Regions from separate parts of the Salinivibrio proteolyticus genome, predicted to be linked through region 1. Evidence: predicted binding sites of a transcription regulator. Region 1 holds the regulator's gene; each other region holds the start of a gene.

Region 1 (8,240 bases):
GGCTACAGCAAGGCTTTGGTCTTGAGTTTGGCGATACACCAATGGATAGTTACTTGACGGGTCTTGAACCGAGGGATTCGACGGTGACATGGCATCACGGTCGCCTTGGCGCGCCGAGAAAGTCCACTGGTGCACGAGAGACGGGGTATAGGTGACCTTAGCAAGCCCTCCTTTCTCACGACTCGCGGAGTAGGATAAAGTTTTACCATTGCCCAGTTGATTGTCATCAGCGTCGTGATAATAGCTCTGCACTAGCCAATCAATCGTATCCGTACGCCCAAATACAGCGCCACTCGTACGCGACGCATTGTCGTTACTGTGGAAACCCTGCTTTAGGTAGCCACCAATGTCTTGGTCAGCATCTAAAAAGTCATAGGCAGACTTGGTGCTTTGCGCCACCACACCACCAATCGCCCCCGATCCCCACACGGTACTCGCAGGGCCACGAACAACATCAACAGTCTTGAGTAACTCTGGATCGATAAACAAGCTTGAGCGATGTCCCAGAGAGAAATTCTGGCGTGCACCATCAATCAGTTGAATCACGCGCCCGTTATCACTACTGAGCCCACGAATCACAATCGCTTGTGATTCATCACGCCCACCACCGGCAATAGATACATTGGGTAAATGGCTAATTAGATCCGCTACGCTGGTCCCCTGCCGTTTTTCAATTTCTTCGAGTGATACCGTGCTGACCGCAGCGGCACCGTTCGCTTTTTGTGCGTCAATGCGGCTTGCATACACCGCGATAACGTCTGATGACGAATCCGCCGTGTTTTGCGTCTCTGCCAACGCTGAAGGAACAAATGCCAATGTGCCAAGGGCAGCACCGATAGCAAGCTTGATCGTAGAAGGAGTTAATACTTCCGAGACGTCCGTTTTTACCAGCATGGATCTTCCTATTGAGCCAATCAAAAATGAGAATCATGAACAATTTGGCAGGATTGTATTGATCATTAACGGCAATGTAAACGATAATTGCTCGTAATTAGGTTTGTAACTCATAATTACATTTCCGTTCACTAACAGTGTGTAATGGACTGACGTCGAGCATTGCACTCACATTGACTGGTTTAATAAATAAAGGAATTCATCATGGCAACTGCCGCGGTTAGACTGCTTGCCCTCGCCTCAGCACTACTCTCACTCTCTGTCACAGCATCACCACGCATTGTCAGCGCGGGGGCCGGTGTAACAGACTTACTGGTTGAATTAGGTGCAACAGAACAGATAGTTGGCATTGATGTCACCAGCCATCTACCGAACAAAGACGTGCCGAATGTCGGCTATCATCGCCAGCTCGCCGTCGAAGGTGTGCTGTCTTTATCACCGACTCTAGTCGTAGGCTCAGATGAAATGGGCCCTACCCCGGTTTTGGAGAAAATCGAAGCGTCAGGGGTAACCGTGGCTCGACTGTCTAGTGAACCCAGCGTCGATACACTCAAAACACGGATTAAAAAAGTCGCGAGTCTCACCCACACAGAGTCCAAAGCCGCAGAGTTACTGACCGACATAGACACCAAGATTGCGACATTAAAAGCGCATGCCCCCAAAACCGCGCTCAAAGGCGTGTTTCTTCTGGTTCACCAAGGACGTCCTGCCAGTGTCGCGGGTGCCAATACCTCACCGGATACCTTGTTGTCGCTGATGGGTGCGACTAACCCTGCCGCCACGGCGCTCAGTAGCTATAAACCACTGTCGCCAGAAGCGTTACTGGGCTTTGATCCGGACTTTATCTTGGTCATGCAACGTTCTCTCGATCAGCTAGGCGGTGTTGAAGGACTCGCTGATGCCGTGCCTTTACTCAATGCCACGCGCGCATTCCAACAGCAGCGTATTATTCCAATTGACGGCAGTGTGTTAGTGGGAGGGCTTAGCCTGAAATCACTGGATGAAGCCATTCGTATTCAGCGCACCGTCGTTGGAGAGAACGACTAATGCAAGCGTCTTTTCGATCCTCACAGTCGCATGTTTTTCCAGCGCTCATCGTCGCACTTGTCGTCGTAGGGGTAACGTCTATCGCGGTGGGACAATGGCAACTTGGCTGGCTGACCAGTTTACAGAGCTTAACCCCTTGGCATGACAATGTTGAGCCGCATGTACTCGCCATCGTTCAACAAGTTCGATTACCTCGAACCTTGCTGTGTATTTTTATCGGTGCATTGCTCGCCGTTTGCGGCACTTTGATGCAGGGGCTTTTCCGCAACCCTCTCGCTGACCCGGGTATTATCGGTGTCTCTGGCGGCGCATCATTAGGAGGCGCACTGGGCTTGCTATTGCTCTCTTGGGGCAGTATCGAGGCTAGCTTTGTGTTTTCGGTGCCTGCCTTTGCGTTTATCGGTGCACTACTGGCGACCCTGTTTGTATACAGAATTGGCACAACGGCCATGGGCAGTTCGGTGACCATCATGTTGCTAGCGGGCATTGCGATCAGTGCTTTGTCCGGCGCTGCATTAGGCTTAATTAACTATGTTGCGGATAATCAAACGTTACGAGACATCGCCCTTTGGTCGATGGGGTCGCTGACCGGTGCGACTTGGGGACAAATTGTTCTCACTGGCATCGCTGCATGCTTACTCACGGTATTTGCCTACCAGCGCGCACGCCACTTAAATGCCCTTTTGCTCGGTGAAAACGAAGCGGCGTATTTGGGCATTGATGTACACCATTTAAAACGCCTACTCATTGTTGTGACCGCGGCGGGAATGGGCATTGCGGTAAGTGCTGCCGGTCTTATCGGCTTTGTGGGTCTAGTGATCCCACACATTGGACGTTTAATTGCCGGCCCGGATCATCGCACACTGGTGCCCTTATCAGCCATTCTTGGTGCCCTGTTACTGACCTTGGCCGATATTGTTGCCCGTGTCATTGTCGCCCCCGCCGAATTGCCTGTTGGCATTATTACCGCCCTAATGGGTGCTCCTTTCTTTCTATGGCTTCTTATTCAACAACGAAAAGCAGTGGTTCACGAATGACAGATTCTGCCCTTCAAATCTCCAAGCTCAGCTATGCGCTTAACGGCCGTCAACTGCTAAGCGAGATTGATATAGCCTTTACTGCCGGCCAGTTACACGTTTTACTCGGGCCGAATGGTGCGGGGAAAAGTACACTGTTAAAGCAATTGATTAGCGACAAACATCAGCATGGCAGTGTGCAGTTTTGGCAACAGCCAAAAAGCCAGTGGCAAGGTGATGAATTTGCCCGACGAGTTGCCTTCCTTCCCCAACATAGCGGGCTCACGTTTGCATTCTCCGCGCAAGAAGTGGTCGAGATGGGGGCGACACCACTAAAGGCAAACCGAGAACAGATCGCGGCCCTTGCCAGCGAGCAACTAACGGCATGGGATATTAGCCATCTTGCTCATCGACCGTATCCGATTTTATCTGGCGGTGAAAAACAACGCGTACACATGGCACGCGTGTCATTACAGCTAGCACAAACCGCACCGGATCAAGCGATACTGATGCTGGATGAACCCACTTCGGCCTTAGATATTACCCATCAGCATTACACCCTAAAGCGCTGTCGAGCACTCGCAGACCAAGGAATGACAGTGCTATTGGTGTTGCACGACCTGAATTTGGCGGCGCAATACGCCGATCAACTGCATTTTTTAAAAGCGGGTCGAATCGTCCTATCCGGCGACCCGTGGCAGTGTTTTAGTAGTGATAGAGTGGCAGACATCTACCAATACCCGCTGACCGTTCTGACTCATCCGGAGCATGACTGTCCACTGATCGTGTCTTAATTGATAAATACATCATAGCTGGCTCACAAAACCGTCTGTTGGTCCATTTTCGCTGATCAGACCAATTGCGAGTGTGCGCCAACCTAAGTAAACTGAGAGCGCAACCGATTAGCTATGAGAATGAATGAAATCGGATTCGTTACCTTCGCAACCGTCTGATGTGCCGGGATTGTGAAAGACATCGCCGCTGACGAACAGCGGCGTTTTTCTGTAAGGTCGCGAGTAACGATCCCTACGCATTACTACAAAGAAGAATCAAGATGGCAACGATTAAAGATGTCGCGCGTCTCGCCGGTGTATCGACCACGACGGTGTCACACGTGATAAACAAAACCCGCTTTGTCGCCGAGAAGACGACTGAGAAAGTATGGCAAGCGGTTGAAGAATTAAACTACGCCCCAAGTGCTGTGGCGCGAAGCTTGAAATGCAACACAACACGTACACTGGGTATGTTGGTGACCAAATCCACTAACCCCTTTTTCGCCGAGCTTGTTCACGGTGTGGAAGACTATTGCTACAAGCAAGGCTACACACTGATTCTCTGCAATACCGAGGGAAACCTCGAAAAGCAACGCGACTACCTGCGTATGTTGTCAGAAAAGCGCGTCGACGGACTCATTGTGGTGTGCTCTGATCTCAACGAAGATTTGATGCTGTTATTGGAAAAAAAACGCGATCTGCCTATGGTCGTGATGGATTGGGGCAGTCACCATATTGATACAGACCGTATAGAAGATAACGCTGAATTAGGCGGTTACCTTGCCACCAAACACTTTATTGATAATGGACATACTAAAATTGGCTGTATTTCTGGCCAAATGGATAAAAATACCTGTAAGCATCGCTTAAACGGTTATTTCCGTGCGTTAAAAGAAGCCAATATTCCAGTGAATAAAAATTGGCTGATTGAGGCAGATTTCGAAGCCGATCAAGCGCAAATTGCCGCGAAGCAATTGGCGACGATGTCAGACCGCCCGACCGCTGTCTTTTGTTTTAATGACATTATGGCATTAGCGGCCATTAGTACATTTAACGAGCACGGCTTGAAAGTGCCAGATGATATATCGGTGATTGGTTACGATAATATTGATCTCACCGAGTATTTCTCGCCACCATTGACAACTATTCACCAGCCCAAACGCCGTCTAGGCAAAACGGCCGTCAAGCTCTTGCTCGCGCGAATTGCCAACAACGAGACTCAACAGCAAGTGTTCGAAATGCAACCTGCACTAGTGAGTCGACAGTCAGTTAAAACACTATCTTAATGTTTTAATGAAACTTTTATGAAGAGCACCGTCAATGTCTTGGCGGTGCTTTTTTACGCGACTACTCTTCCGGTAGTGCTTTTACTCTAGTTCATCAATTACACCCACCCTGAACCAAGATCACATTTTGTGTGATGGGAGAGGACGACATCGGTGTCTAATTATTATATGCTTAATAGCGTTTGAACAAGGCAAACCATGGCGAAAGCATGGGACGCAAAGCCTCCGGCCTAACGGTAATTTGACATGATGTCAAAATATCAACGGTAGCGGGGTTGCCAACATATCAAAGCTGACAAATTTGATGGCTCGTTGACAATTCTGCGATCTTGCCTTGTTACATTATGACGTCTTTTTTAGGCATTAGTAATTCATCGAGATTTTAATCAAATGGATAAACCAGCTTTAAAGAACGCAATGAAGTTATTTGCCAAATTTGGCAGCATAAAGTCCCGTTCAATGTTCGGTGGATTTGGTATCTTTTGTGAAGACACCATGTTCGCGCTTGTCGTTAACAACACTCTCCATTTACGTGCTGGAAAAGAAAACGAAGCACTATTAAAAAAACAAGGCTTGGCACCCTACGTGTATAAAAAGCGCGGCTTTCCTGTCGTGACGAAATATTTTGCGATCCCTGAATACTGGTGGGATGACCAAGATAAGCTGCTCACAGAAGCCAAAGAGGCGCTGGATGTCGCGACCCGTGATCGTGATTTGAAAAAACAAGCCACACCGTCTCGTCTAAAAGACTTACCTAATTTACGGCTCGCGACCGAGCGCATGCTGAAAAAAGCAGGTATTGAGACGCCTGAAAGCTTACAGCAACAAGGTGCCGTCAATGCCTATAAAGCGCTCCTTTCTGCGCATGAAAAAGAGCTAAGCTTGGAGTTACTGTGGTCACTAGAAGGTGCGATTACTGGCAAGCATTGGTCTGTGGTTCCACCCCAACGTCGCCAAGAATTATTACAACATTTAGAAAATTAATTCCTCACAACCCCCATACCTCTCTACCTTTTTTGTGAGCAATGTTCGCGTCCAACACCGCCTTCATGGCGGTGTCGCTTTTTCTGCACGCACTAAACGCTCAATAAATCATCATTCAAACTGATTTCAGACAAAAAACGAAAGTTTCTTTCGATCGGTCGGGTCTGGTTAAAGGTACGATTAAGGACACAGTTCCTCAATGTAACCGACAAATCAGCCAGTTAATTTAGCTACAGCACCTAAAGTAATAACTGGGCCCATTTACTATCGGACGAGACACAGTATGCCAGTAAAAAAGATCTTGCTTGGTTTAGTGGTGGTGGCGCTTGTAACACTTTGGTTCAGTTTAGATCTCAGCCAGTGGCTCACGCTTGAAAACGCCAAAGCACAACAAGTGGCATTGAATGATTACATTATCGAAAACGCGACCACCGCAAGCCTGGTGTTTTTTGTCGGCTATGTAGTGATGACCGCCCTGTCCTTACCGGGTGCGGCAGTGGCGAGTTTATTGGGCGCGGCACTCTTTGGCTTTTGGTGGGCATTGGTGTTGGTCTCCTTTGCTAGCTCGATTGGCGCCACCCTCGCCTTCTTGGTGAGTCGCTTTATGTTGCGCGACTGGGTCCAAGCCAAATTTGGCAATAAGCTCGATACCATTAATCGCGGCATAGAGAAAGACGGTAGCTTGTATCTGTTGACCCTCCGCCTGATCCCGATTTTCCCGTTTTTTCTGATTAACTTGGTGATGGGGCTAACCTCGTTCAAAACCCGCACCTTCTATTGGGTCAGTCAGCTCGGTATGTTGCCGGGTACCGCAGTCTACGTGAATGCAGGGACCCAACTGGCCCAAATCGACGCACTTGGCGACGTGGTGTCACCCTCGGTGCTTGGCTCACTCGCCTTACTGGGTGTCTTCCCACTGGTGGCAAAGTGGGTTATGGCGTGGATCACGCGTCGTAAACGCTATCAAGGTTGGAACAAGCCCCATCAGTTTGACCGCAATATGGTGGTGATTGGTGCCGGTGCAGGCGGCTTGGTATCAAGTTATATCGCGGCGGTAGTGAAAGCGAAGGTTACGCTGGTCGAAAAAGGTTCGATGGGAGGAGACTGCCTAAACACCGGATGTGTTCCCTCAAAAGCGCTGATCCGTGCGGCGAAAACCATGCGAGAAATTGGCAAGGCTAAGACGTTTGGCATTCATACCCAAGCGCCAGCGGTTGATTTTCCGGCGGTCATGGCGCGGGTTAAGCAAGTCATTACCCAAATTGAGCCTCACGATTCGGTCGAGCGTTACACCAAACTCGGCGTGGAGTGTGTGCAAGGCGAAGCACACATCGTTTCGCCATGGGAAGTCGAGGTGAATGGCGAACGCCTCACTACCCGCAACATCGTGATTGCGACCGGCGCACGCCCTATGTTGCCCCCGATTCCCGGTTTGGCTGAGGTCACGCATTACACCTCAGATACGATTTGGTCTCTGAATGACCTGCCGCCGCGGTTGTTGGTTTTGGGCGGGGGTCCCATTGGCGCAGAATTGGCACAAAGTTTTGCGTGTTTAGGCAGCCAAGTCACGCTCGCGGAAATGGCCGACCAACTTCTCAGCCGCGAAGATAAAGATGCCGCCCAGTTGGTTGAACAGGCGTTAGAGCGTGACGGCGTCACGGTTTTAACACAGCACAAAGTCAAAGCATTTCAACACAGTGATAATGAGCAAATCGCCTTACTCGATGGCCCTGACGGTGAGAAGTCTGTCTCATTTGATGCGGTGCTGGTCGCATTAGGGCGCAGTGCCAACACCAAAGGCTTTGGTCTCGAAAAGCTCGATATTCCAGTGACCGAGCGTGGCACAATTCAAGTCAACGAGTATCTGCAAACCGCCTACCCGAATATCTATGCGGTAGGTGATGTAGCGGGTCCGTTTCAGCTCACCCACGCCAGTGCTCATCAAGCATGGTATGCCGCGGTGAATGCACTATTCGGGCAATTTAAACGCTTTCGTGCTGATTATTCAGTAATGCCTGCCGCGACCTATACATCGCCAGAAGTCGCGCGCGTGGGTATCAATGAAAAAGAAGCCAAAGCCAATCAGCAAGAGGTGGAAGTAACCTATTACGGCATTGATGATTTGGATCGCGCGATTGCTGACGGCAATGATCACGGTTTTATTAAGGTGCTGACACCAAAAGGAAAAGATACCATTCTGGGAGTGACTATTGTTGGCGAGCATGCGGGCGACTTGCTCG
Region 2 (8,240 bases), 1.5 Mb from region 1:
TTCCTCAGGCGGAACAGTCTCCCCTTTCAACCAGTGTGCGAGCCGAATAGACCAAGGTTGATCCACAGATAGGTCGGTTTGCGCCGCAGCGCTGTCGAGAAAAGTGACGGCTAACTGACCGTTCAACCCCACCTTAAAACTGTGTGCGTCTGCTGCCAGCCCTGACCATTGCCCCTCAATATCGTGAAAGCCGTCTAGCGGTAGTGGCCAATCGAACCAAGCATGGTAAATGGACAAGGGAATTTGCAAACCGTCAACGGCCAGTGACCAAGGTCGGCTCGGTGCGGCGAGATTGATCTGCCCAGACAGCGCCAGTTGGCCATCGGGAAAACCCAGTAAAAATTGGTGCAGCTGAAGTTTTCGATCATGGGCCTCAAGACGCAGGTAGGGCTCTGCGATCCACTGCTGGTTAATACTTGCATGGTTGGCGCTGGCTGTAATGAGACCATTGACCAGCTCGCCATCGCGGATCTCAAGAGATTGGCCATCCACATCAATGCCACTGATTTTGGTGGCAAAGTCAGGGGATAAGTTGAGCCACTCGTTATGCTTTAGCTGTAAACTGGTGATGCTCAGTTGGGTCGGTATACCGGGTAACAGGGCTTGAAGGGGATCAAGCTCTTGGCGAGAGAGGGTTAAACCGTTGGCTTGAAAGCGGTCTATCTGCCAATTGTTCTGGGTGAATTGGCCAGACACAGCAAAAAAGCCCTCCTGCAATTGGCTGGTGAGCTGATTGACGATCACTGTGTTATCTCTCCACTCGATATCGCCCAGCGGCTGTTCCCAAGTTTGGCCTTGCCAGCGTAAATAATCGGCGTTGAATGACAATCGCATCGCCGGTTGATACCACCAAGGCGCGTTGGGGGCGAAACGAAGATTTTGCGCCGAGAAGGTTAATTGGTTCACCGACAGGAGATGCGTTTCTGCGCTGAGTTGTCTTACGTCGGCGCGGGCGACGGTTAACACGGTATCGTGAGGCCAAGCCGCGAGCGCTTGCGCGAGGGTCTGGCGGGTTTGCTCGCTATCAATCACCGCATCGCTGATAGTGAGTTGCTCGAGCGCGAGGGTGCCGGGTTGCCAATGGCCCTGCGCACTGATTGCAGCGCGTTGCCACTGCATCGAGGCGCCCAGAATTTCCCACCCTTGGTCACTCGGTTTCGCATCCAGTAGTAACTGGGTTAAGGCGATACCTTGTCCGTTAAGCGAGCCTATTTCCCATTGTGCTCGTCCTTTCACTGTGCCATAGGCTTGGGAGCCTTTTTGCCAATTATCGAGTTGTGCTCGTACATTGGTGGCTTGCCAGTGCGGCGTGTGTAGGGTGATATCACTCAGTAGCACTCGACCAATGGTAAGCCCTTGAGGTAATTCCTGAAATGGGTTGGCGTCCAGCGCATCAAGGTCAATATCCATACCATCAATGCGTAGCCAAGCAATGTGTGGAAAGGTGGCGGGGTCTATATAAAGTTGTAGTTTGTCCGCATGCCAATCGGTTTGGGAGGCTTGATAATCCGGTTGAATCAATGTCAGTTGCAGCGGTGAGCGCCAGTGATACCCCACTTGTGCCGCGGTGAGTTTACCGGGTAACAGAGTCTGGGAGACGGTATTAAAGACAGGTGTGCTGTAACGGGTATGCAAAAGCACCACAACCACGAAAAGCGCGGTAACAATCAGGATGATCAAGCTGGCAATCAGTTTGGCCAGGATGCGCATGGGCAAATCCTATCGGAGCGAGAAAAGGTGACGATGAATGGATTAAGACTGGAGCAAAAGTGGCCTAAATTCAACTGCTAGGCAAAAAGTACGCCCCATATTGCTATGAGGCGTAAGTGGGATGATTTAGTCGAGCTGAGGCCCGGCTGAAACCAAAGCAGCCCCTTCTGGGGTGTCTGTATACTTGTCGAAATTATCGATAAAGCGTTGGGCAAGGTCCTTCGCTTTGCTTTCCCACTGGAGTGGATCGACATAGGTGTCACGCGGGTCAAGGATGCCATCGTTGACCTCGTCGAGTGAGACGGGCACGGTGAGATTGAAGATAGGAATCGTCTTCGTTTCTGCTTTCTCAATCGAACCATCTAAGATAGCGTCAATAATGGCGCGGGTATCTTTAATCGAAATACGCTTGCCTGAGCCGTTCCAACCAGTATTCACTAGGTAGGCTTCTGCACCTGCCGCTTCCATACGTTTGACCAACACTTCTGCATACTTGGTTGGGTGCAAGGTCAAGAATGCGGCCCCAAAAGCAGCTGAGAAGGTAGGGGTTGGCTCTGTAATACCACGCTCAGTGCCGGCCAGCTTGGCGGTAAAGCCTGACAGGAAGTGATACTTGGTCTGCTCAGGCGTCAGTTTAGACACTGGCGGTAGCACGCCAAACGCATCCGCGGAGAGGAAGATCACCTTGTTGGCATGTCCGCCTTTCGACACTGGCTTAACGATATTATCGATATGATAAATCGGGTAAGACACTCGGGTGTTTTCGGTTTTGGAGTTATCGTCAAAGTCGATACGGCCATCGCCACGTACGGTGACGTTTTCAAGCAGTGCATCACGGCGAATGGCATTGTAAATATCGGGCTCTGCTTCTTTGGACAGCTTAATGGTTTTTGCATAGCAGCCGCCTTCAAAGTTAAACACACCATGATCGTCCCAGCCGTGTTCGTCGTCGCCAATCAGCTGACGCTTCGGATCGGTGGAGAGGGTTGTTTTACCCGTGCCAGATAGGCCGAAGAAAATCGCGACGTCGCCGTCTTTGCCCATATTTGCCGAGCAGTGCATGGACGCGATGTCTTGCAAAGGCAAGAAATAATTCATCATCGCAAACATGCCTTTTTTCATCTCGCCGCCGTACCATGTCCCGCCGATAAGCTGCATGCGCTCGGTAAGATTGAAGACCGTGAAGTTTTCCGAGTTCAAACCATGCTCGCGCCATTTATTGTTGACGCATTTAGCACCGTTCATGACCACAAAGTCGGGCTCAAAGTCTTTTAGCTCTTCATCGGTAGGGCGGATAAACATGTTTTTCACAAAGTGCGCTTGCCACGCCACTTCGGTGATCACACGGATCCGTAAACGCGTGTTAGGGTTGGCACCGCAGTAGCCATCAATCACAAACAGACGTTTGCCAGAGAGTTGCTGGGTGACTAAAGCTTTTAAATCTTTCCAAACGGCGTGATCAATCGGCTTGTTATCGTTTTTCCCTTGATCGGACCACCACACGGTATCGCGGGTGGTGTCGTCACGCACAATGTATTTATCTTTTGGTGAACGGCCAGTAAAAATACCGGTATCCACCGCCACAGCGCCGAGCTCAGTCACCACGCCTTTTTCGTAGCCTTCCAGCCCAGGTTTGGTTTCTTCCTCGAACAGCTGTTCATAAGAGGGATTGCGAATGACTTCTTTGACATTTTCCAGACCATGACGGGAAAGATCGATGCCGGCGACTTCGGATTCGACGTTCAGGACAGTCATAGGTGCTCCTTGGGGTAAGATGTTGTTAACTGTCTTTATGCTAGCAACCTGAATAGTGCCATTCAGGGAGTTACTGCAAAAAATTACCGCACGCACACTAGGGCTATTTTGATTGTAGGGTACTGACCACCAGGTGACGTGACTCCCTCTATGGTAACGCTTAGTTAAACGTTTGCGCTACCCACAGAGCTCTTATTGTTTGTACAAAATTAATGCGCAAAAAAATGTGAGATGTGTCCGAGGAGACCAAGAAAAAAGCCAGCTTGATGCTGGCTTTTGAACTAAGTTGGGTTTCTTTGTTTTATGCAACTAAATATGTAGCACGTTTTTCACTGCATTTGTGACGATGAATCGGCGTTCTGCTCAAAGATGGCTGCGACATCGACGCTGTCAAACGCATAATCACTGCCGCAATAATCACAGTGCAAACGAATTGTGCCCATTTCTGCAATCATTTTATCGACTTCGCTGCGTTCAATCGCGGCTATCGCTTGTGCGCTGCGCTCGCGTGAACAGCTGCATTTGAAGCATACTGACTGAGGATCGAAAACGGTGACGCTTTCTTGGTGATATAGACGATAAAGGACGTCTTTTGCATCAAGGCCAAATAATTCATCATTTTTAACGGTTTCAGTCAGCTTCGCCAAATGGTCAAAGTCGTTATCGTCCCCTTTGCCATCCGGTAGCACTTGCAGCATCATTCCGGCCGCGTGACGTTTGCCATCAAACTCACCGGTGCGCAACCAAAGTCGCGTTTCCAGTTGCTCTGAACGCGCAAAGTAGTCTTCAAGGCAGCCTTGCAGATGATCCGAGTCTAAGCCCACAATGCCTTGATAGCGTTCGCCGTCGACCGGTTCGATAGTGATAATGAGCTGCCCCTTACCGAGCATTTCAGGTAGGGTAGCATCGGCTTTGATGTCGCCTTTCAGGCGTGCGGTACCGCGCAGTTGCTGCTGGTGGTCACCATTGATCACCGCCAGTGATACCGGACCGTCACCTTGTAGTTGCACGGTAATCGAGCCTTCAAATTTTAAGGTGGCAGTGAGCAAGCTGGTGGCGACAAGCATCTCCCCCAGTAGCGCTTGGACGGGCGCAGGGTAGTCTTGGTTTTCCAATATGCGTTGATAGGTTTCATCGAGCTTGACCAGCTCACCACGCACAGACACATCTTTAAATAGGTAACGGTGTAGTTGATCGTTTGACATGCAATCTCTCTCCGGCTTAGGGCCTGGTTAGTGGGATCGGCCTTACTCTATGCCTTGTTTAAACTTACGAATATCTCGGCGTTGTTTCTTATCCGGCCGGCTTTCTGGGCGCGGATTGTGTGCGTGTAAGCGACGCATTTCCGTGTTGTGCTCACGCTGTTTGATACTGTCTTGGGTTTCTTGATACAGCGTCTGCGCAATCGGCGCACCCTGACGCTGCTCTGATAATTCTAATACAGTAATGGTTTTTTCTTCGTGTCCTTGCCGAAGTCGGATCTCAGCACCTACTTCAACCATTTTGCTAGGTTTGGCGCGCTGGCCATTATAATGCACCTTGCCGCCGTCAATCATGTTGCGTGCAATTGACCGTGTTTTGTAGAACCGAGCGGCCCATAGCCACTTGTCTAGCCTGACTGCCGTCAAGGGCGCCGATGCGTGTGTTTTCATGACTCAACTCCTGCGCAATCCGGATGGGCGACATTAGCACAAAAATTCCTTTAGAGCAGTATCACAGCGTCGAGGTACAATCTGACCTAAATGTGCTGGCTTGGTTAGGATGTGGGATTACGACAAAAATGAAAATTATCTCAATATCACATCGTGTTTTTGCTAGTATGCCCAGCTTTTCGTAATCTAATGATGGAACTTGATGGTAAAAAAAGCCATCAATGGACACTCGGTGACTCAATTTGGTTTGGAAGGGATGATGCGTAAGGCAGGACGCCAGCATGGCATGTTCACTGTGTCACCGCAGCAGGTGGCACGACTTGCGACGTGGCTAAACATTTTACTGTTCCTCGTTCTGGCATGGTTGGCTGGGCGAATGGTGTGGGCGTTTTATGCGCCTGCACCCGCACCTGTATTGTCCGTAGCAAGCCAGTCGGCGTCGTCCTCTCGCGCTGCGACGGACCCTTTTTCGTTGGCACCTATCGTTAATGCCCAATTGTTTGGGCGTTACCAAGCGGCCGTCCAACCCACGCAACATGCGGTGACCAATGTCCCCGAAACCCGGCTACGCCTAACTTTGGTTGGCGTGGTGGCCAGTAACGATCCGAAGCGTGCATTGGCCGTGATCGCGAACGGCGGCCGTCAAGTGACTTACGGTGTGGGTGAGCAGGTGAAAGGGACCCAAGTCAGTGTCGATCAAGTCTTATCCGATCGGGTGATATTACGCCAAGGGTCAAGACGCGAAGCGCTCCTTATGCCAGGGGTCGATGCAGATAGTACACCGCAGACCGTTTTTTCCTCCCCTACTGATGCGTCGACGCCCCCAAAGTCGATGGCGACCAAGCGGCAGACCAGCCCTGACTGGCCTGCCGACTTAGCGCAGCAGCTTAGCCAGAACCCGCAACGCTTATTTGACTTTGTGCAGCTGTCACAAGTGCGCGAAGGCGATCAAATAAAGGGCTTTCGCCTCACACCGGGACGTAATCCAATCTTTTTTGAGCAATCCGGCTTACAGGCAGGGGATATTGCTGTCGCTATCAATGGCCTGACGTTAAGTCAGTCCGCAGCACTGCCTGATATTCTGGGACGCATTCAACAACAGGGATCGCTTGACTTGGTTATCGAGCGACAAGGACAACAACATGACATCTCGATTCAACTTTAATCCACAGCATTCGCCGTCAGCGGCCGTAGGAGTGTGACGTGAAGGGAAAACAACGACTGATCCCCTATCTGATGGCCGCGAGCCTTCTCTTTTCTGGTATCCCAGCCGGCGCCGCTGAGTTTAGTGCCTCTTTTAAGGGCACAGATATTCAGGAATTTATTGAGATCGTTGGCCGTAATCTCGAAAAAACCATCATTGTTGATCCCTCGGTTCGTGGCACCATCAATGTCCGTAGTTACGATACCCTGACCGATGAACAGTACTATCAGTTTTTCTTAAACGTACTCGAAGTGTATGGCTTTGCCGTGGTCGAGATGGAAAATGGTGTCGTTAAAGTGGTCCGCGACAAAGATGCCAAAACCTCACCGGTACCTGTGGTCGGTGAAGACGATAGTGTGGTGGGGGATGAAGTTGTCACTCGCGTAGTCGCGGTAAAAAATGTGTCGGTACGTGAGCTATCCCCTTTGTTGCGCCAGCTGATTAACAATGCGGGAGCGGGTAACGTAGTCCACTACGATCCGGCTAATGTGATCATGATTACTGGGCGTGCAGCGGTCGTGAATCGCTTGACCGATATTATCCGTCGTGTGGACCAAGCCGGCGATAAAGAGGTGGAAGTAGTGCGTTTAGATCACGCGTCTGCCGCAGAAATGGTACGGATTGTTGAAGCGTTAAACGAGCGAGACAACGCCAATAATGCCCCCGATCTCCTTAAACCACGCTTTGTCGCTGATGAGCGCTTAAACGCCGTTTTGGTCTCAGGTGAACCTAAAGTACGCGAACGGGTGAAAAAGCTGATCAGACAGCTTGATCAGGAAATGGCGACCACAGGTAACAGCCGAGTCATTTACCTGCGCTATGCCAAAGCGGAAGATGTGGTAGATGTTCTCCAAGGTGTATCAGATAACTTACTGAAAGAAAAAGAAGAGAAGAGTAAACCGGGTGCCCAAAAGCAAGCGGTACAAATTTCTTCGCACCAAGGCACCAACTCGTTGGTGATCACTGCGCCGCCCGATATCCTCAAAACCTTGGAAAGTGTGATCTCTCAGCTGGATATTCGTCGTGCGCAAGTACTGATTGAAGCACTAATCGTAGAGATGTCAGAGTCCGATGGCGCCAATTTAGGTGTGCAGTGGGGCTCGCTTGAAAATGGTGGCATTCAATTTAGTAACACAGGGGTTGGGATCACCAATTACCTGACTGGCCAAAAGGCAACCGAAGACAAGACCCGTACAGAGGTGCGCTATAAGAGTGATGGAACGCCATACAATGTGCCAATCACAGAATCTGGTGACTACAGCGCTCTTTCGGATGTACTAGGTGGCGTCAATGGTCTTGCCGCCGGGGTCATTATGGGGGATTGGACCGCGTTGGTGACTGCGGTGGCCTCGAATAACGAATCCAATATCCTTTCTTCACCCAACCTGATGGTGCTGGATAATCAAGAAGCGTCGTTTATTGTCGGTGAGGAAGTCCCCGTTATTACCGGTTCACGGACCGGTTCGAATAACGATAACCCGTTCCAAACCGTCGAGCGTAAAGATGTGGGCATCAAGCTAAAAGTTACCCCACAAATCAATGAAGGTTCTGCGGTTCTCTTGGATATTGAGCAAGAGGTGTCAAATGTCTTGGGGGCCAGTGGCGCCGTGGATGTGCGCTTTGGTAAACGCCAATTAAACACGTCAGTGATGGTGGGCGATCAGCAAATGATTGTGCTCAGCGGTTTGATTGATGAGCGTACTGTAGAAAGTGAGTCCAAAGTGCCATTATTGGGAGATATTCCGGTGCTGGGTCATCTGTTCAAATCCACTTCTACGGGGACAGAAAAGAAAAACCTGATGCTGTTTATCAAGCCCACCATTATTCGTACCGGCTTAACCGCAGATGGTGTGACACAGCGTAAATATAATTACATCCGTGCCGAACAACTGCTGCGTGCACAAGATGGGGTCAAATTG
Region 3 (8,240 bases), 600 kb from region 1:
GGCGTTTAGCACGCACGCAAAAGGTTTTTCCTTCGATTTGGTGACGAACACCCTCAAGGGTGAGTTCATAGATGTGGTGTAAATCGTTAAATAACGTTTGCTCAACCTCAAGCACCGTCTGCACGCCCGGCGTGTTGGTTAATACATCCAGGACAAGCTGACGCTCGTTTGGTTGTTTTAACGTCACCTCAATGTGATCCCTACGGTTATATACCGCCGTATTATCTGTCCGACGCTTTAAAATATTACGAATATTGCATTCGAGGATTTTAGTAAAACGCTTTCTAACAGACTCACTTTTGACGATCACCTCAGGGTGAATTTTAACGATAAACTTCATAACCGGTTCGATACAGCTGGAAACAAGGTCGCGGATTATACAATAACCACGTCCCAGCTGAAACCGGGCATTTCTACGTCTAAATAAAAGTGAAAAACCTGACCGTAATAAACGTTTTTAATCAATCCATTACGGTCAGGATCTAGCTTATGGGGTAGGTGCAGCCGCATTGTCGGCCGATATTTCATCTGAAAAGCTGGGTTTTCCTTGGATCACAGCGATTTCTACACGGCGATTGGCCGCACGGTTATCGGGCGAGTTATTGGGCGCGCGAGGCTGAGTGTCTGCCAACCCTTCCACTTTCATGCGCAAATGGTTAAACCCGGGCACTTTTTCCATTTCTTGCGCTACCGATACCGCACGCTGCGCGGATAAATCCCAGTTGGAACGGTACAGCTCCGATTCCAAAGGTGTGCTGTCCGTGTGGCCTGACACTTTGATTTCACCGGGCACATCTTTCACCAATTCCGCAATTTGGCGCACCATGGGGCGGAACTTGGGTTGCAAAAAGGCCGAATTTTGCGGAAATGCGCCTTTTTCCCGAATACGGATCACCAGTTGTTGACCCAAGTTTTCAACTTCAACGGCTCCTTCTTCGATTTCACGCTCTAACGCCTGCACAATCATCTTTTGCAACTGTTCCATTTGCTGCTGGCTTTGTTGCTGCTCCAGTTGAGAAGCAACCTGTGCACTGGTGCCTCCCTCCATATCCGACGCAGTGCGTTGTGAGCCACCCGAGCGGTCCGATTCACCTTCTTGGAAATTAAGCGTTCGTTGGGTCATGTCGATGGTTTGCTGCATGATCACTTCGATAGGGGTCGGCTCTGGTCGCCCCGGACGGAACTCTTGCGCAATCACACTGGTACCTTTGGGAATGTCTTTGACTTCCAGAACATTTTGTACCCCGAAGGCAAACTTCATCGACCCTGCTATCTGCTTAAACTTCAAAACGTCCATCTCAGAGAAGGACAGCAAAAGCACGAAAAAGCACATCAGCAGTGACATCAGGTCGGCGAACGTCCCCATCCACGGCGGCAGGCCGGGCGGTGGACATTTGCATTCCTCTTCTTCTTGTTGTGCCATCTAGACTCCTTACCCACGGTTCACTGGCGTGATCGGCCAGTGCTTAATTATCGACATCCACTTCACGTTTACTCTCGTTGAGGTAGTTTTTCAAAAATCCGTCGATAACACGCGGGTTTTGCCCATCCTGAATGGCCAACAAGCCATCCATAATTAAGCGCCGATTCAGTTTTTCTTGCCCTTTACGCAACGCAAGCTTGTTAGCGATCGGTGTTGCAACCATATTGGCGAGCATGGCGCCATACATGGTGGTCAACAAGGCCACGGCCATCGCAGGGCCTATGGCTTTCGGGTCATCCATATTGGAGAGCATCGCCACCAGACCAATCAAGGTCCCGATCATCCCCATTGCCGGCGCAACATCGGCTAACGCCGCATAAAAACTGATCCCGTGGTCGTGACGCTCCTCGGTCAGACTAATGTCTTTTTGCAGGGTGGCTCGCACCACATCTGCATCGTGTCCATCCACCAGTAAGTCGACCCCTTTTTGCATAAACGAGTTACTGACTTCCATCTCTTCTAACGCCAAAAAGCCGCCTTTACGGGCGGCATCTGCCATTTCAATAATCTTGGCAATCAAGTCTTCCGGATCGTCCGACTTAAACATGAACGCCTTGCCTGCAATCTTAAAGCAAGCAAAAAACTGTCCCATGGTGTAGTTGGTCAACACCACGAAAAGACTGCCCCCGATAACAATCAGTACGGACGGCACGTCGAAGTACATGTTCATGGTGCCGCCCAACAGCATGGCCATAATGACGAATGCGAACGAGCCTATAATGCCGATGAGCGTCGCTATATCCACGTCAGTCTCCCTTAGATTACATCGGTTCGTTATTATTTGTTTTTGTTGTCTTTGGTTGTATCGGCAACCAATCCTATAGGTTTAGCGCAAATCCGCAAATACCAACAAGCAGAATGCGTGATTTGCAAAGCAGCGTTTGGGGCACAAAAATCGCCTGATGAATTTGACCCCCTGTCAGCACTGGGTTAACGTCTGTCCCTCCCTCTCTAATTTTATTGCATCATGGCTGTGAAGAAACCAGAAAATATGACCTTTGAGGACACCCTCAAAGAGTTGGATGCGATCGTCGGTGCTTTAGAGACTGGCGACCTCGCCCTTGATACGGCAATGAAGCGCTTTGAGCGCGGTATTGCGCTTGCGCGCCAAGGACAAAAAACCTTAGCAGATGCTGAACAGCGCGTTGAGATTCTGCTTTCTCAAGATGATGACGCGCCACTGACTGAATTTTCTCACGACGACAATGACTGATTCCGTTGTACAGCTCGCGCTGCGGGAGACGCAACACCGCAGCAACCAACAGCTATCGCGTTGGCTAGACACACTCTCGCATCAAGATTTACCGCTTATTAAAGCAATGCGCCACGGCTTACTGCTCGGCGGCAAGCGCGTTCGTCCTTTCTTGACTTATGCTACCGGACAATTGTTTGGGGTGCCCATCACTGATTTGGACACACCCGCTGTGGCGGTAGAGTGCATTCACGCGTACTCCTTGATCCACGATGATTTGCCCGCCATGGACGATGATAGCCTGCGACGAGGTCAACCGACTTGCCATATCGAGTTTGATGAAGCGACCGCCATACTCGCCGGGGATGCCTTACAAACCTTGGCGTTTACGGTGTTATCCGAAGGGTCGCTCAATCCAAACGCTGAATCTTACCGTATCGATATGATAAGAACGCTGGCAAACGCCAGTGGCGCCAGTGGAATGTGTCTGGGTCAAGCGCTCGATCTCGCCGCCGAAGGCCAACACGTCGGGTTAGAGGCGTTAAAACAAATCCACCGTAACAAAACGGGGGCATTAATTCGAGGCGCGGTCAGACTGGGGGCTTTTGCCGCCGGCGAGAAAGGAGTGACGCACCTTGACGAGCTGGATACCTTTGCCAACGCCATTGGCCTCGCGTTCCAAGTGCAAGATGACATTTTAGATATCACAAGCGATACCCAAACATTGGGGAAACCGCAGGGATCTGACATGAGCGCGGATAAAAGTACCTACCCTGCGCTACTCGGTTTACAGGGCGCGCAAGAAAAAGCACAGCAACTTTACCAAGAAGCACTACACGCGCTGCATGCGATCCCCTACAATACCGAACAACTGGAAGTTTTTGCCCGATATATCATCGAGCGCAACAACTAGCATTACCAATAAAAGCGCCGAACCACTATGACACTGGATATATCAAAGTACCCTACACTCGCGTTGGCTGATACGCCGGAAGAGTTACGCACCATTCCGCGTGATCACCTTCCAGAACTGTGTGATGAGCTGCGTACCTACTTACTTAATACGGTTAGCCACTCAAGTGGTCATTTTGCGTCTGGACTTGGCACTGTCGAGCTGACTGTCGCACTCCATTATGTCTATAACACCCCTTTTGATCACCTTGTTTGGGATGTCGGTCACCAAGCCTACCCACATAAAATTTTGACGGGTCGGCGCGAAAAAATGCCGACGATTCGCAAAAAGGGCGGATTGCATCCCTTCCCGTGGCGCGAAGAAAGCCCCTACGATGTGCTGTCGGTAGGCCACTCTTCGACGTCAATAAGCGCCGCATTGGGGATGGCCATTTGTGCCGAAAAAGAAGGGAAAAACCGCAAAGTCGTTAGTGTGATTGGAGACGGAGCCATCACCGCGGGGATGGCATTTGAGGCGATGAACCATGCTGGGGACGTGAAACCCGACATGCTGGTGATCCTCAACGACAACGAAATGTCGATTTCAGAGAATGTTGGTGCTCTCAACAATCATCTGGCGCAGCTTCTTTCTGGTAATTTGTATACCACCATCCGAGAAGGGGGCAAAAAAGTCCTGTCGGGCGCGCCACCAATTAAAGAGCTGGTCCGTCGTGCTGAAGAGCACCTCAAGGGGATGGTGATACCGGGGACCATGTTCGAGGAACTCGGCTTTAACTATATCGGCCCTATCGATGGTCATGACGTGGAAGAGCTGGTTAAAACGCTAAAGAACATGCGTAACCTGAAAGGGCCACAGTTCTTGCACGTGATGACGAAAAAAGGCAAAGGCTACGCGCCTGCGGAAAAGGATCCGATTGGGTATCATGCCGTTCCTAAATTCGATCCAAGCGTGCATAGCCTACCGAAATCAAAGCCAGCCAGCCCGACATTTTCTAATGTCTTTGGTGACTGGTTGTGTGATATGGCCGAGCAAGACGACAAACTGCTCGCCATTACCCCGGCGATGCGTGAAGGCTCTGGTATGGTGCGCTTTTCCAAGGCGCACCCTGACAAATACTTCGATGTTGCGATTGCCGAACAACATGCCGTCACCCTAGCGGCAGGTATGGCGATTGGTGAGTACAACCCTGTGGTAGCTATCTACTCCACCTTCTTACAGCGTGCGTACGATCAGCTGATCCATGATGTCGCCATTATGAACTTACCGGTGTTGTTCGCGATCGACCGCGGTGGCATCGTGGGCGCCGACGGCCAAACGCACCAAGGGGCATTTGATTTAAGCTACCTAAGATGCATCCCGAATCTAGTGGTGATGACGCCAAGCGATGAGAACGAATGCCGGCAAATGCTCTATACCGGTCATATTCATCAGGGCCCGGCCGCAGTGCGCTACCCACGCGGGGGAGGCATGGGCGTTGATATTGAGCGCGATATGCATGCACTCCCTATCGGTAAAGGCGTACAAAAACGCCAAGGAAAGCGCATTGCGCTACTTAACTTTGGTACTCTGTTGCCCGGCGCCCTCGCGGCAGCAGAAGCGCTTGATGCAACCGTGGTAGATATGCGCTTTGCTAAACCTCTGGATGCCGATTTAGTGGCAGAAATGGCGAAAACGCATGATTGCCTTGTCACTATTGAAGAAAACGCCACCGCTGGCGGGGCGGGAACCGGTGTGATTGAAAGCTTAATGACGCAAGGTATCATTAAGCCGGTATTGCAAATTGGCTTGCCCGATCGCTTTATTCCACAAGGCACTCAGCAAGAATTGCATGCTGAGCTGCAATTAGATGGTGAGGGGATCGAAGCGCAAGTGCGTACTTACCTCGATAAAATAGGCCTGTCTTTATAAGACGGGACATTTAGACTAAAAAAGCCCGCGATACTAAGCGGGCTTTTTGATCCGTTATTACGCCATCATCTTGGCGATGATAACGATTACTTGGTACCGAAGATTTTATCGCCGGCATCACCTAGGCCGGGTACGATATAGCCTTTGTCATTCAGCTTTTCATCGATAGCTGCAGTATAGAGCTCGACATCCGGATGCGCTTTTTTCAACGCTTCAATACCCTCTGGGGCAGAGACTAACACCAACACTTTGATATGTTGACAGCCTTGCTCTTTAAGCAAATCGATAGTGGCAATCATAGAACCACCCGTTGCCAGCATAGGATCGACCACCAGCGCCATGCGCTCGTCGATATTGCTCGCCAACTTGTGGAAATACGGTACAGGCTCTAGCGTTTCTTCATCACGGTAAATGCCGACCACACTGATACGGGCACTTGGTACATGCTCCAACACACCGTCCATCATACCGAGCCCTGCACGCAAAATAGGCACCACGGTGACTTTTTTACCTTTGATTTGATCAACGCTGACTGGGCCGTCCCAACCTTCGATGGTCACTTTTTCTGTTTCGAAGTCTGAAGTGGCTTCGTATGTCAGTAGGCTACCCACTTCAGTGGCAAGCTCACGAAATCGCTTAGTGCTAATATCCCGCTCACGCATCAATCCAATTTTATGCTTCACTAACGGGTGCCCGACTTCCACGACCTTCATCTTAGACTCCTTACAAAAAACAAATTCTCGGTAGTATACACGAAAGAGTTTTGCTAGCGTAGATCAAAGGCTTGACATCTCGCCTATTTCCTCACCAAACAGCTGACGCAAACGTTTTCCTTTCTAATTATCTACTGATAGAATAGCGCCGACTTTTGACTTCCAACTCCGGCGAGGAATTGCAGTGAGCGGTAAACAATCATCTCTTAGCTACAAGGATGCAGGTGTCGATATTGATGCGGGTAACGCCCTAGTCGACCGTATCAAAGGCGTCGTCAAACAAACTCACCGTCCTGAAGTAATGGGCGGCTTGGGCGGGTTTGGTGCCCTGTGTCAGTTACCGACCAAGTATAAAGAACCCGTGCTGGTGTCCGGCACTGATGGGGTAGGAACCAAATTACGTTTAGCGCTTGATGCCAATAAGCACGATACGATCGGCATTGATTTGGTCGCCATGTGTGTGAACGATCTGATTGTTCAAGGGGCTGAACCACTCTTTTTCCTCGACTACTACGCGACCGGAAAATTAGACGTCGAGACAGCGGCCGATGTGGTCACAGGGATTGCTCATGGATGCCAACAAGCCGGTTGTGCCCTGATCGGTGGCGAAACCGCTGAAATGCCGGGCATGTACTCAGGGGATGATTATGATGTCGCTGGGTTTTGTGTCGGGGTCGCGGAAAAATCCGCATTAATTGATGGCAGTAAGGTCGGTGAAGGCGATGCTCTGATTGGTCTGGCTTCTAGCGGTCCTCACTCAAACGGCTACTCTCTGATCCGCAAGATCTTGGAAGTCAGCGAGGCTGATTTAACCATGCAACTCGAAGGCAAACCTTTGGTTGAGCACTTGCTGGCACCGACCCGTATCTACGTGAAGTCAGTACTCACTTTACTTGAGCAATACCCTGCTCATGCCATTTCTCATATTACCGGTGGCGGCTTCTGGGAAAACATTCCCCGCGTATTGCCTCAAGGTACAAAAGCCGTTATTGATGGAAATAGCTGGCAATGGCCAGCCATCTTTAACTGGTTGCAGGCACAAGGCAATGTCAGTGACTATGAAATGCTGCGCACCTTTAACTGTGGCGTCGGCTTAGTCATCGCGCTACCACAAGCACATGCCGAACAAGCGATCGCACTGCTCAATGAGTCAGGGGAAACCGCTTGGCAGTTGGGCCATATTGCAACAAGTGCTGACGGCGAAGCGCAAGTGGAGTTGGTGTAATGACAAAACGCATCGTGGTGTTGATCTCGGGAAGTGGCAGTAATCTTCAGGCCTTAATCGATAAGTGCCCGCAAAACGCAAAAATTGTCGGCGTGATTGCAAACAAGCCAGATGCCTACGGCCTAACCCGCGCGGATAATGCTGGAATCGAGACTCGCGTGCTCGAAAACTCGCGCTATGACACTCGCGACGCTTACGATCATGCGTTGGCAACCGCCATTGATGCGTTGGCTCCTGACTTGGTCGTTCTCGCCGGCTTTATGCGTATACTCACCCCAGCCTTTGTCGAGCACTACCAAGGACGAATGCTGAATATTCATCCGTCGTTGCTCCCCAAATACACGGGCTTACATACCCACCAGCGCGCGATTGATGCGGGTGATACCGAGCATGGCACCTCAGTGCATTTTGTCACAGAAGAATTGGATGGTGGCCCGGTGATTTTACAAGCACGTGTCCCCATTTTTTCAGAAGACGACGCCAATACCGTTGCAGCACGAGTGCAACAACAAGAGCACCAGATTTATCCTTTGGTTGTTCGCTGGTTTGTCGAAGAGCGCTTACGCATGGAAGCTGGCCAAGCTTGGCTCGACGGCGCGCCGTTGGGCCCTGCTGGCTATGCCGCTGATGAATATGACGACCTAAAAGCCTAGTGTGATTCGCCCTGATCAAAAAAGGCGCCTGATGGCGCCTTTTCTATGCTGGCAGACCGCAATCAGGTCGTTGCATACTGATCTTGATTGGTGCAATACACTTCACCAAAATGGAAGACGCAGTACTCCCCTTCTGCCATTTTGTGCCAGTTT
Region 4 (8,240 bases), 580 kb from region 1:
TTTGGAGCTTTGGCCCTGAAAAACGACCAGAGAATATTCCGACCGACGAAGAAATCGCACAGCGAATGGCGATGACGGGGTTAGATAGCCTGTCTTTATCGGGCAATCAGTTGACCAAAACCAATCCTGACCTTTATGTCGACTTGTCAACGATCGCCAAAGGATACGGCGTAGATGTGGTCGCTGAGTATTTGGCGTCACTTGGTCTCGATAACTATTTGGTTGAGATTGGTGGTGAGTTACAATTAAAAGGTGTGAACCAAGACGGCGTACCTTGGCGCATCGCGATTGAAAAGCCTAGTGCCGGCACACAGTCGGTGCAAGAGATTATTGAGCCTGGGGATATGGCGGTTGCCACGTCAGGGGATTATCGCAATTACTTTGAGCATGATGGGGTACGCTATTCGCACATCATTGATCCAGCAACAGGACGACCGATTCATCATCGCTTAGTGTCTGTCACTGTGTTGGACCCGTCTTGTATGACGGCGGATGGTTTGGCAACAGGCTTCATGGTACTTGGACCAGAGAAAGCCGTTGCATTGGCAAATCAAGCCAATATTCCTGCCTTTATGGTAGTGAAAACGGATGACGGTTTTAAAGAAATCGCATCTGAGGCGTTTAAGCCTTATTTAAAGCGTTAAATACGCAATAACGATAGTAGGTGAGCAATTATGTCAGTATTTCTTATCACCTTTGCTGTTTTTGTACTTGTGATTGCAGGGATGGCGATCGGCTACATCGTACAGCAAAAAACCATCAGTGGGAGCTGTGGTGGCCTAGGCGCAATCGGTATTGAAAAAGAATGCGACTGCCCAGAGCCGTGCGATGCACGTAAAAAGCGAGAAGCGCGTGCAGAGAAAACCCGTGAGTGGAAGAAAAACCAAATTATCTAGCAAAGACCTGACGCGATCAGGTGTACAGTAGATAGCCACCAGTGAGTCACTCTGTCTTATCTGGTGGCCATGCAGGATTGTCATGAAGAAAATCATCCATATCGACATGGATTGTTTCTATGCGGCAGTGGAGATGCGTGATAACCCTGCCTTACAACAGGTGCCTCTTGCGATTGGCGGGTCACCTGATGGGCGAGGGGTGATTGCAACCTGCAATTATCCCGCGCGTCGCTTTGGGATCCGTTCCGCGATGGCGACAGCTCAAGCACTTAAACTATGTCCCGGTCTGACGGTTATGCGTGGCAATATGGCCAAGTACCGCGCCGTTTCTCAGCAGCTTCATGCTATTTTTCATCGTTATACCGATATTATTGAGCCCCTCTCTCTTGATGAGGCTTACTTAGATGTTACAGATTGCGACAGTCATCAAGGCTCGGCAACCCGCATTGCAGAAGCGATTCGTCACACCATTCGCGACGAGCTATCATTAACCGCGTCGGCAGGCGTCGCGCCAATCAAGTTTCTCGCCAAAGTCGCCTCAGATATCAACAAACCGGATGGCTTATGCGTGATCACCCCTGACGAGGTCGACACCTTTGTGGCTGAGCTCCCTTTGCAATGCATTCCGGGCGTAGGACGTGTCACCTTAACCAAGCTTCATGAACTGAATTTGTTTACCTGTAGAGATGTGCAGTGTAGCGATCATGGTGAACTGATCCAGCGGTTTGGTAAATTTGGGCAGGTACTATGGCAGCGAGCACACGGTATTGATCGACGTCCAGTGCAAGTGGAGCGGATACGTAAATCCGTTGGCGTAGAGCGCACTTTATCGCAAGATCTTGCGGCGCTGAATGATTGTTTACAGTGGCTAGATACTTTATACGAAGAGCTCCAACGGCGACTCGAAAAAGCCGATGCGAATGGACGGATTTGTCGCCAAGGGGTCAAACTCAAATTCAACGACTTTCAAACCACGACGGTTGCACACCGCTGTGAGCGGTTAGATCGAGGGCTATTTGATACCTTGTTGCATGAAGCGTTTTATCGAGGCGAGGGTAGAGCGGTGCGGCTGATTGGTTTGTCGGTAGGGCTGGGGGACGACAATGACCCCCAGCTAAGTTTACTCGCTTAAGCGCGCTTTTCAGGAATCGCTTTTAAGATAGCGCGCATTTGTTGCCAATAGTGACCCACACTTTCAATGTTCACTTTCTCATCAGGTGAGTGAGGGAACTTAATCGTTGGACCAAACGAGATCATATCCATATCCGGATAAGGTTTTTTAAATAGACCGCATTCTAATCCCGCGTGGATCACCATGATATCAGGCTTACGCTGATAGATAGCTTCATAGGTATCGCGGAAAATATGCATGATTTCAGAGTCCGGATCAGGCTTCCACCCCGGGTATGCGCCGGAAAACTCGACGGTCACGTTTGCTAAACCGGCCAGTGAGCGCAGCATGCCTTGCACCATTTCTCGCCCTGAATCGATCAATGAGCGGATCAAAAACAATCCCGTAATAGTATGCTCATCGGTTTGGATAACGCCTAAGTTCAGTGAGGTTTCTACCACACCCGGAACATCATCGCTCATCCGTATAACACCGTTTGGCGCCGCGTTTAAGGCCGCGAGTAGCCGAGATTGTACGGCACGGGTCAATGGGTCGGCTTGATTGTCGGACGCATCGAGTACAACAGTGACGTTCTCCTCCAAGCGTCCCAACTCATCGTGAAGCAACTGCGCGTAGTTATCTATCGCCGCGGCTAATGCGTCTTTTTGTTCGACTGGCACGGCAATATCTGCAAAGGCTTCACGCGGGATGGCGTTACGCAATGTGCCGCCTCGCAATGCAATTAGACTGACATCAATCTCACTGAGGTGATGGCTGAGCATGCGTGCAAGTAGCTTATTGGCATTGGCGCGACCCGTGTGAATATCCACCCCAGAGTGGCCGCCTTTTAGGCCTTTTATACCGACGGTAAAACGCGCAAAATTGTCGCCGATGGGATGACGCTCGACCGGAAAGTGCATGCTAGCATCGACGCCGCCCGCACAGCCCATGTAGATTTCTCCTTCTTGTTCGGAGTCTGTGTTCAGTAACACTTCTCCTTCAAGCCAGCCTGCTTCTAGGCCAAATGCACCGTCCATCCCAGCTTCTTCGTTGGTGGTGAGCAACACTTCGAGCGGACCATGTTCAATGTCATCAGCCGCTAAGACGGCAAGGCAGGAGGCCATTCCAATACCGTTATCGGCGCCTAATGTCGTGCCATCCGCCGTGACCCACTCGCCATCGATATAAGGGCGAATCGGATCAGTGGTAAAGTCGTGCTCGGTGTGCTCGTTTTTCTGCGGCACCATATCAAGGTGGGCTTGTAGTACTACACCTTTGCGGTTTTCCATTCCCGGCGTCGCCGGTTTGCGGATAAAAATATTGCCAGTGGGATCTTGGCGAACCTCTAAACCTCGGCCTTTCGCCCAATCGACAATGAATGCTGCCAATTGTGCTTCGTGGTAAGAGGGATGTGGAATAGCACAAATCTGGTCAAAAAAAGCCCAAACAGGCTGGGGTGATAATTGGCTGATCTCAGACACGGTAGACTCCATTTTATTTTATTGTTGGCCTTTTAAACAGTAGGCCTTACTGAAATAGATGGACTTTACCAAGCATACCACTGTCGACTAGGTGGTGACAGTCGCAGGATCAAGGGAAGGAAAAACAGAGTGCATGCCGGATATCTAGGCGTGCAGGGCGTAATAAAACTACCAAATATGAACTTTTTGTGACTCTAGTCACTCTATTTCTTGTAATATAATTACGTGTGGGTTATTATCTAGACACTGATAACACAGGTTATCGATTGTTCATGGAGTGAACCCGAGTATTCGCCTCCAAGGAACCGAGACAAAATGTGAACAACATTAGGTTTAAACTTGAGAGAGGTAAAAACGATGGAAGGTATGGTATCTAACTACTACTGGAACCAACAGTCAGTGTATACCAAAGGATTTACGTATCCGGCGCCGTTCGGGTACCGCAAGTAAGTTTTACGATTCCCCCGCTCTTACAGAGACATTTCTGATCCAGAAGCAAACGCTTTAGTTCTGGCGCCACACAATGTTGTGGCGTTTTTTTTATGGGTGGTATGTCAGGTGCCTGATAAGCCAGTCATGATAGACAATCTTGTTGGCAACCATCACGAGAGCCATGACATTCCGATCAATTCATGCGGTTTCGTGCTGGAAATTTCCTTCATCGATCGGTAAGATTTGCGCCAATTTTTGACACGCAAACGTTTTCCTTTTGCATCTTATGATGCGCCACCTTTTATTCGGGATACCAACGATGTTAGAGCGTTTATTTAAACTCAGCGATCATGGCACGGATCTTCGCACCGAAGTTATTGCCGGTGTGACCACCTTCCTCACCATGGCCTACATCATTTTCGTGAACCCATCTATTTTGGCTGAAGCAGGAATGGACAAGGGCGCCGTATTTGTTGCCACCTGTTTGGCTGCTGCCGTCGGCTGTTTTGTGATGGGAATTGTCGCCAACTATCCGGTCGCTCAAGCGCCAGGTATGGGCCTTAACGCTTTCTTCACCTACACAGTGGTGCTGCAAATGGGCCACTCGTGGCAGGTTGCGCTGGCTGCGGTGTTTATTTCGGGCTTGTGTTTTATTCTACTCAGTGTGTTGAAAATTCGTGAGTGGATTATCAACTCGATTCCTATGTCACTGCGCACCGGTATCTCGGCGGGTATCGGTTTGTTTTTAGCGCTCATCGCACTGCAAAACGCGGGGATCGTCGTGGATCACCCGGCAACCCTTGTCGCACTGGGTGATGTGACGGCATTTGCCCCAGCGATGGCAGCACTTGGCTTTTTCCTCACTATCGGTTTGGTGCATCGTGGCCTAAAAGGGGCGGTCATGATTGCGATTTTAGTGGTCACCGTGATTGGTATTGTCGCGGGGGATGTCCCTTACCATGGCGTGATGTCTGCGCCGCCAAGCCTCGCGCCGACCTTTATGCAGCTTGATTTTGCCGGAGCCCTTGAAGTTGGTCTGGTGTCTATTGTGTTTGCATTTTTGTTTGTTGACCTCTTTGATACTGCAGGAACCTTAGTGGGTGTGGCACAGCGCGCGGAACTTTTGGACAAAGATGGTAAACTGCCGCGTTTAAATCGTGCATTACTGGCAGACAGTACCGCGACATCGGTCGGGGCGCTTTTAGGCACGTCGAATACAACCTCATATATTGAAAGTGTGTCAGGGGTAGCAGCGGGTGGCCGTACAGGACTCACTGCTGTCGTTGTGGGGATCTTATTCTTGCTTGCGCTATTTTTTGCGCCGCTAGCAGGTATGGTCCCAGCGTATGCAACAGCTGGCGCTCTCTTTTATGTTGCGATTTTGATGATGTCAGGTCTTGTAGGGATTAACTGGCGAGATTTGACCGAAGCCGCACCGGTGGTCGTGGTGTGCTTGCTGATGCCGCTCACTTACTCGATTGCGAGCGGGATTGGCCTTGGCTTTATTGCGTTTTGTGCCGTAAAAACCTTTGCGGGCAAAGGGCGTGAGGTCCCTGTCAGTATCTGGATCTTGGCTGGATTGTTCTTACTCAAGTTCGTTTTCTTGGTGTAAAACAGCCGCCCACATTGACGTTATAACAAGGCGAGAAACGCCACGAGGTTTTCATCATGAGTAACAAGTTCATCATCACCTGGGACAACATGCAGATGTACACACGCCAATTGGCGGAGAGGCTGCTACCCGCTGACCAGTGGCAGGGAATTATTGCTGTGAGTCGCGGTGGCTTGGTGCCTGCCGCCATTCTGGCCCGTGAGCTAGGCATTCGCTATGTCGATACGGTGTGTATCTCGAGCTACGATCATGATCATCAGCGCGATATGCGTGTCGTGAAACAAGCACCGGGGGATGGTGAAGGCTTTATTGTGGTGGACGACTTGGTTGATACAGGCGGAACCGCAGAAATGGTGCGCCAACTCTATCCTAAAGCACGCTTTGTGACTGTAAGCGCCAAACCGGCGGGTAAGCATCTTGTTGACGATTATATCGTCGATATTGCGCAAGACACATGGATTGAGCAGCCGTGGGATATGGCGGTGAGCTATGTGGATCCGATTGCCAAATAATAGCCAGCAAGGTTATTGATAATCTGCTGTCAACAAAACGTCGCACACAGTTGCGGCGTTTTTTCGTTTCTAGGGACGCGATTGACTGAAAATCATGGCCTTGCTGTGAGTATGGTTTACACTAGGAGCGTCATAAACTGAACGCTCGGGAGTGAACGTGTCGGAAAGCGAATCTCAAAATTTGTCGGTCAAGCTGTTTGCCAAACACAGACATGCCAAAGAAACGTCGACATTGTTTGGCGCTATCCAGCAAATCGATCAAGCGAGTTATTCGGCGTTTGATGGAGATAGTGAGCGCAGCTGGTATCGAATGCGGCGTCGTGGACAATGGACGTGGCAAGGAGTGGATCCGGTAGAGATGGAAGCCATTTTTGCCCGTATTGCTCATTCGGATAATTCACGCTCCGTTGACAGTCTGCTGGATACGGTAGAAGGCTACCGCTCGGGAAATTGGAACTACGAGTGGACAGCAGTGGGCATGCAGCACCAAAAGCGCGCCCAAGCGCTGGTAGACAAAGGAGAGCATCAAGCAGCGAGTCAGCAATGGCTGCAAGCCTGTACCTATTTCGGTATCGCGGCGTATCCTCACCTCAAAGGCGATACGCTCGCTTTGCAATCGGAAACGCTGGCCTACAAAGCCTTTGAGCATGCCATGGATAAGCTTCCCTTCACGGTTAAAACCGTAGAAACAACGCTCGATGGCAAATCGCTAAAAGGTTACCTGTATCTGCCAAGAACCGATGCGACTCTGCCGGTGGTTATTCTCAGTGGCAGCTTAGACAGTTTGCAAACCGATTTATGGCGGGTATTCGTCGATTACTTTGCTCCCGCAGATATCGCAGTATTGACCTTAGATATGCCCTCAGTGGGGCACAGCAGTCATTGGCATCTCAATGAAGATACCAGCCGCTTACATCGTGCCATGTTAGATAAACTGGCGGAGGTACCTTGGGTGGATCACCACCGCGTGGGCACCATGGGGATCCGGTTTGGCGCCAATCCAGCGGTTCGGTTAGCCTTTCTTGAACCACATAGAGTCAAAGCGAGTGCGGCGCTGGGAGGCATCGTGCATTCGCTATTAACCAATGCACAAATGATGAAGAAAATGCCGCCCATGTACCTCGATACACTAGGGTCGCGGCTCGGTCGCCATATTCCTATCGACACGCTTCGGACACGCTTGCAGGCGTGGTCACTCAAAAACCAAGGCTTACTCACCGGACGGCGCACCGATGTGCCCATTTTAGCCTTGAGCTTAAAAGGTGATCCGGTTTGTCCAGAATCCGACAATAAACTGATTGCGACCTATAGTCGTGGTGGTAAAGCGGTGACATTGCCGAATACGCCTTTGCATGACGGCTATCATCGTGCGTTGTGTGAGACCGTCTCTTGGTTTGCCAATATTTTGTAACTAAGGTGGCGAAGGTGTGATCGAGTGCGGAAAGCGGGGGATTGGCGTTCACCTGATTGATAACGTCATGATATACCTTGAACTTAGGTAGATAGAGTGCCACTGGAGGACACCATGACCCAAACGCTCCCGCTTTCTCATGGACGGTTAAAAACACGTTTTACTGCGCTGGGCCCTTATTTTCGTGATGGGCAATCTGATGAACAAAGCTATTTTTTTGATAGCTTGTCTGTCTGCGTCGATGCGAAAAAGGAGCCCGACGCGCGCGAATTCTGGGGCTGGTGGCTAGTGCTTACCCCAGAAGACGATGGGTTCCGTTATCACTACGGTTATGGCCTCTATGACGAGCACGGGGAATGGTTAGCAAAAGCTGTCCCTGCCAAACAGCGCGCTGAGGTTGAGAAAACCCTTGATAGTTTCTACACCAAATTATGCCAATTGGTGGTCGATGAACTATCGCTCTCCCTTTCCCCAAGTCAAAAACTGACCGAGCCTGAACTCGCCCTTTCTAACTAAAACGTGATTTGCCTGATTTCAGTCCTTGTTAAATGGGCATGGGATTGATAAAAGAGACATCTATCTTTTAGTCAATCAGGCAATCATGACAGTTCAAGACGCGCTTCGAGACGGTGACATTGCAGCCACCGTCTCTTCTCAAACCATCGTTGTAAAATTAGGCACCAGTGTGCTGACTGGCGGTTCGCAACACCTTGACCAAGCCCACATGGTTGAGTTGGTTCGTCAGTGCGCGCGCCTGCGCCAACAAGGCCATCAAGTGATCATTG

The links. Region 1 encodes PurR, which represses purine synthesis genes. Its sites were predicted from a motif close to TNANGNAAACGTTTNCNTNA; they were not measured.
Region 2: pckA (phosphoenolpyruvate carboxykinase (ATP)) is a predicted target of PurR. The motif match lies at 3,626-3,645, and genes of this name have one in related genera.
Region 3: purM (phosphoribosylformylglycinamidine cyclo-ligase) is a predicted target of PurR. The motif match lies at 6,313-6,332, and genes of this name have one in related genera.
Region 4: N7E60_RS03830 (NCS2 family permease) is a predicted target of PurR. The motif match lies at 4,179-4,198, and genes of this name have one in related genera.

What each region holds. Positions count from the first base shown of each region.
Region 1 is NZ_CP114584.1:1,360,484-1,368,723, reverse strand. Features, by position in the region: gene N7E60_RS06595 (TonB-dependent hemoglobin/transferrin/lactoferrin family receptor) at 1-894, opposite strand, end outside; gene N7E60_RS06590 (heme/hemin ABC transporter substrate-binding protein) at 1,099-1,941, shown strand; gene N7E60_RS06585 (FecCD family ABC transporter permease) at 1,941-2,978, shown strand; gene N7E60_RS06580 (heme ABC transporter ATP-binding protein) at 2,975-3,751, shown strand; gene purR (HTH-type transcriptional repressor PurR) at 4,012-5,016, shown strand; cyclic di-GMP riboswitch class I at 5,197-5,299, shown strand; gene N7E60_RS06570 (TfoX/Sxy family DNA transformation protein) at 5,407-6,000, shown strand; gene lpdA (dihydrolipoyl dehydrogenase) at 6,284-8,240, shown strand, end outside.
Region 2 is NZ_CP114584.1:2,861,722-2,869,961, reverse strand. Features, by position in the region: gene N7E60_RS13410 (AsmA family protein) at 1-1,710, opposite strand, end outside; gene pckA (phosphoenolpyruvate carboxykinase (ATP)) at 1,837-3,465, opposite strand; gene hslO (Hsp33 family molecular chaperone HslO) at 3,795-4,670, opposite strand; gene hslR (ribosome-associated heat shock protein Hsp15) at 4,713-5,117, opposite strand; gene gspC (type II secretion system protein GspC) at 5,320-6,282, shown strand; gene gspD (type II secretion system secretin GspD) at 6,354-8,240, shown strand, end outside.
Region 3 is NZ_CP114584.1:755,969-764,208, reverse strand. Features, by position in the region: gene thiI (tRNA uracil 4-sulfurtransferase ThiI) at 1-340, opposite strand, end outside; gene N7E60_RS03730 (flagellar motor protein MotB) at 488-1,423, opposite strand; gene pomA (flagellar motor protein PomA) at 1,467-2,228, opposite strand; gene xseB (exodeoxyribonuclease VII small subunit) at 2,451-2,696, shown strand; gene ispA ((2E,6E)-farnesyl diphosphate synthase) at 2,689-3,588, shown strand; gene dxs (1-deoxy-D-xylulose-5-phosphate synthase) at 3,616-5,496, shown strand; gene upp (uracil phosphoribosyltransferase) at 5,583-6,209, opposite strand; gene purM (phosphoribosylformylglycinamidine cyclo-ligase) at 6,394-7,434, shown strand; gene purN (phosphoribosylglycinamide formyltransferase) at 7,434-8,087, shown strand; gene N7E60_RS03690 (class II glutamine amidotransferase) at 8,150-8,240, opposite strand, start outside.
Region 4 is NZ_CP114584.1:778,929-787,168, forward strand. Features, by position in the region: gene N7E60_RS03810 (FAD:protein FMN transferase) at 1-644, shown strand, start outside; gene nqrM ((Na+)-NQR maturation NqrM) at 675-896, shown strand; gene dinB (DNA polymerase IV) at 979-2,028, shown strand; gene N7E60_RS03825 (aminoacyl-histidine dipeptidase) at 2,025-3,500, opposite strand; gene N7E60_RS03830 (NCS2 family permease) at 4,240-5,532, shown strand; gene gpt (xanthine phosphoribosyltransferase) at 5,589-6,044, shown strand; gene frsA (esterase FrsA) at 6,202-7,455, shown strand; gene crl (sigma factor-binding protein Crl) at 7,570-7,971, shown strand; gene proB (glutamate 5-kinase) at 8,057-8,240, shown strand, end outside.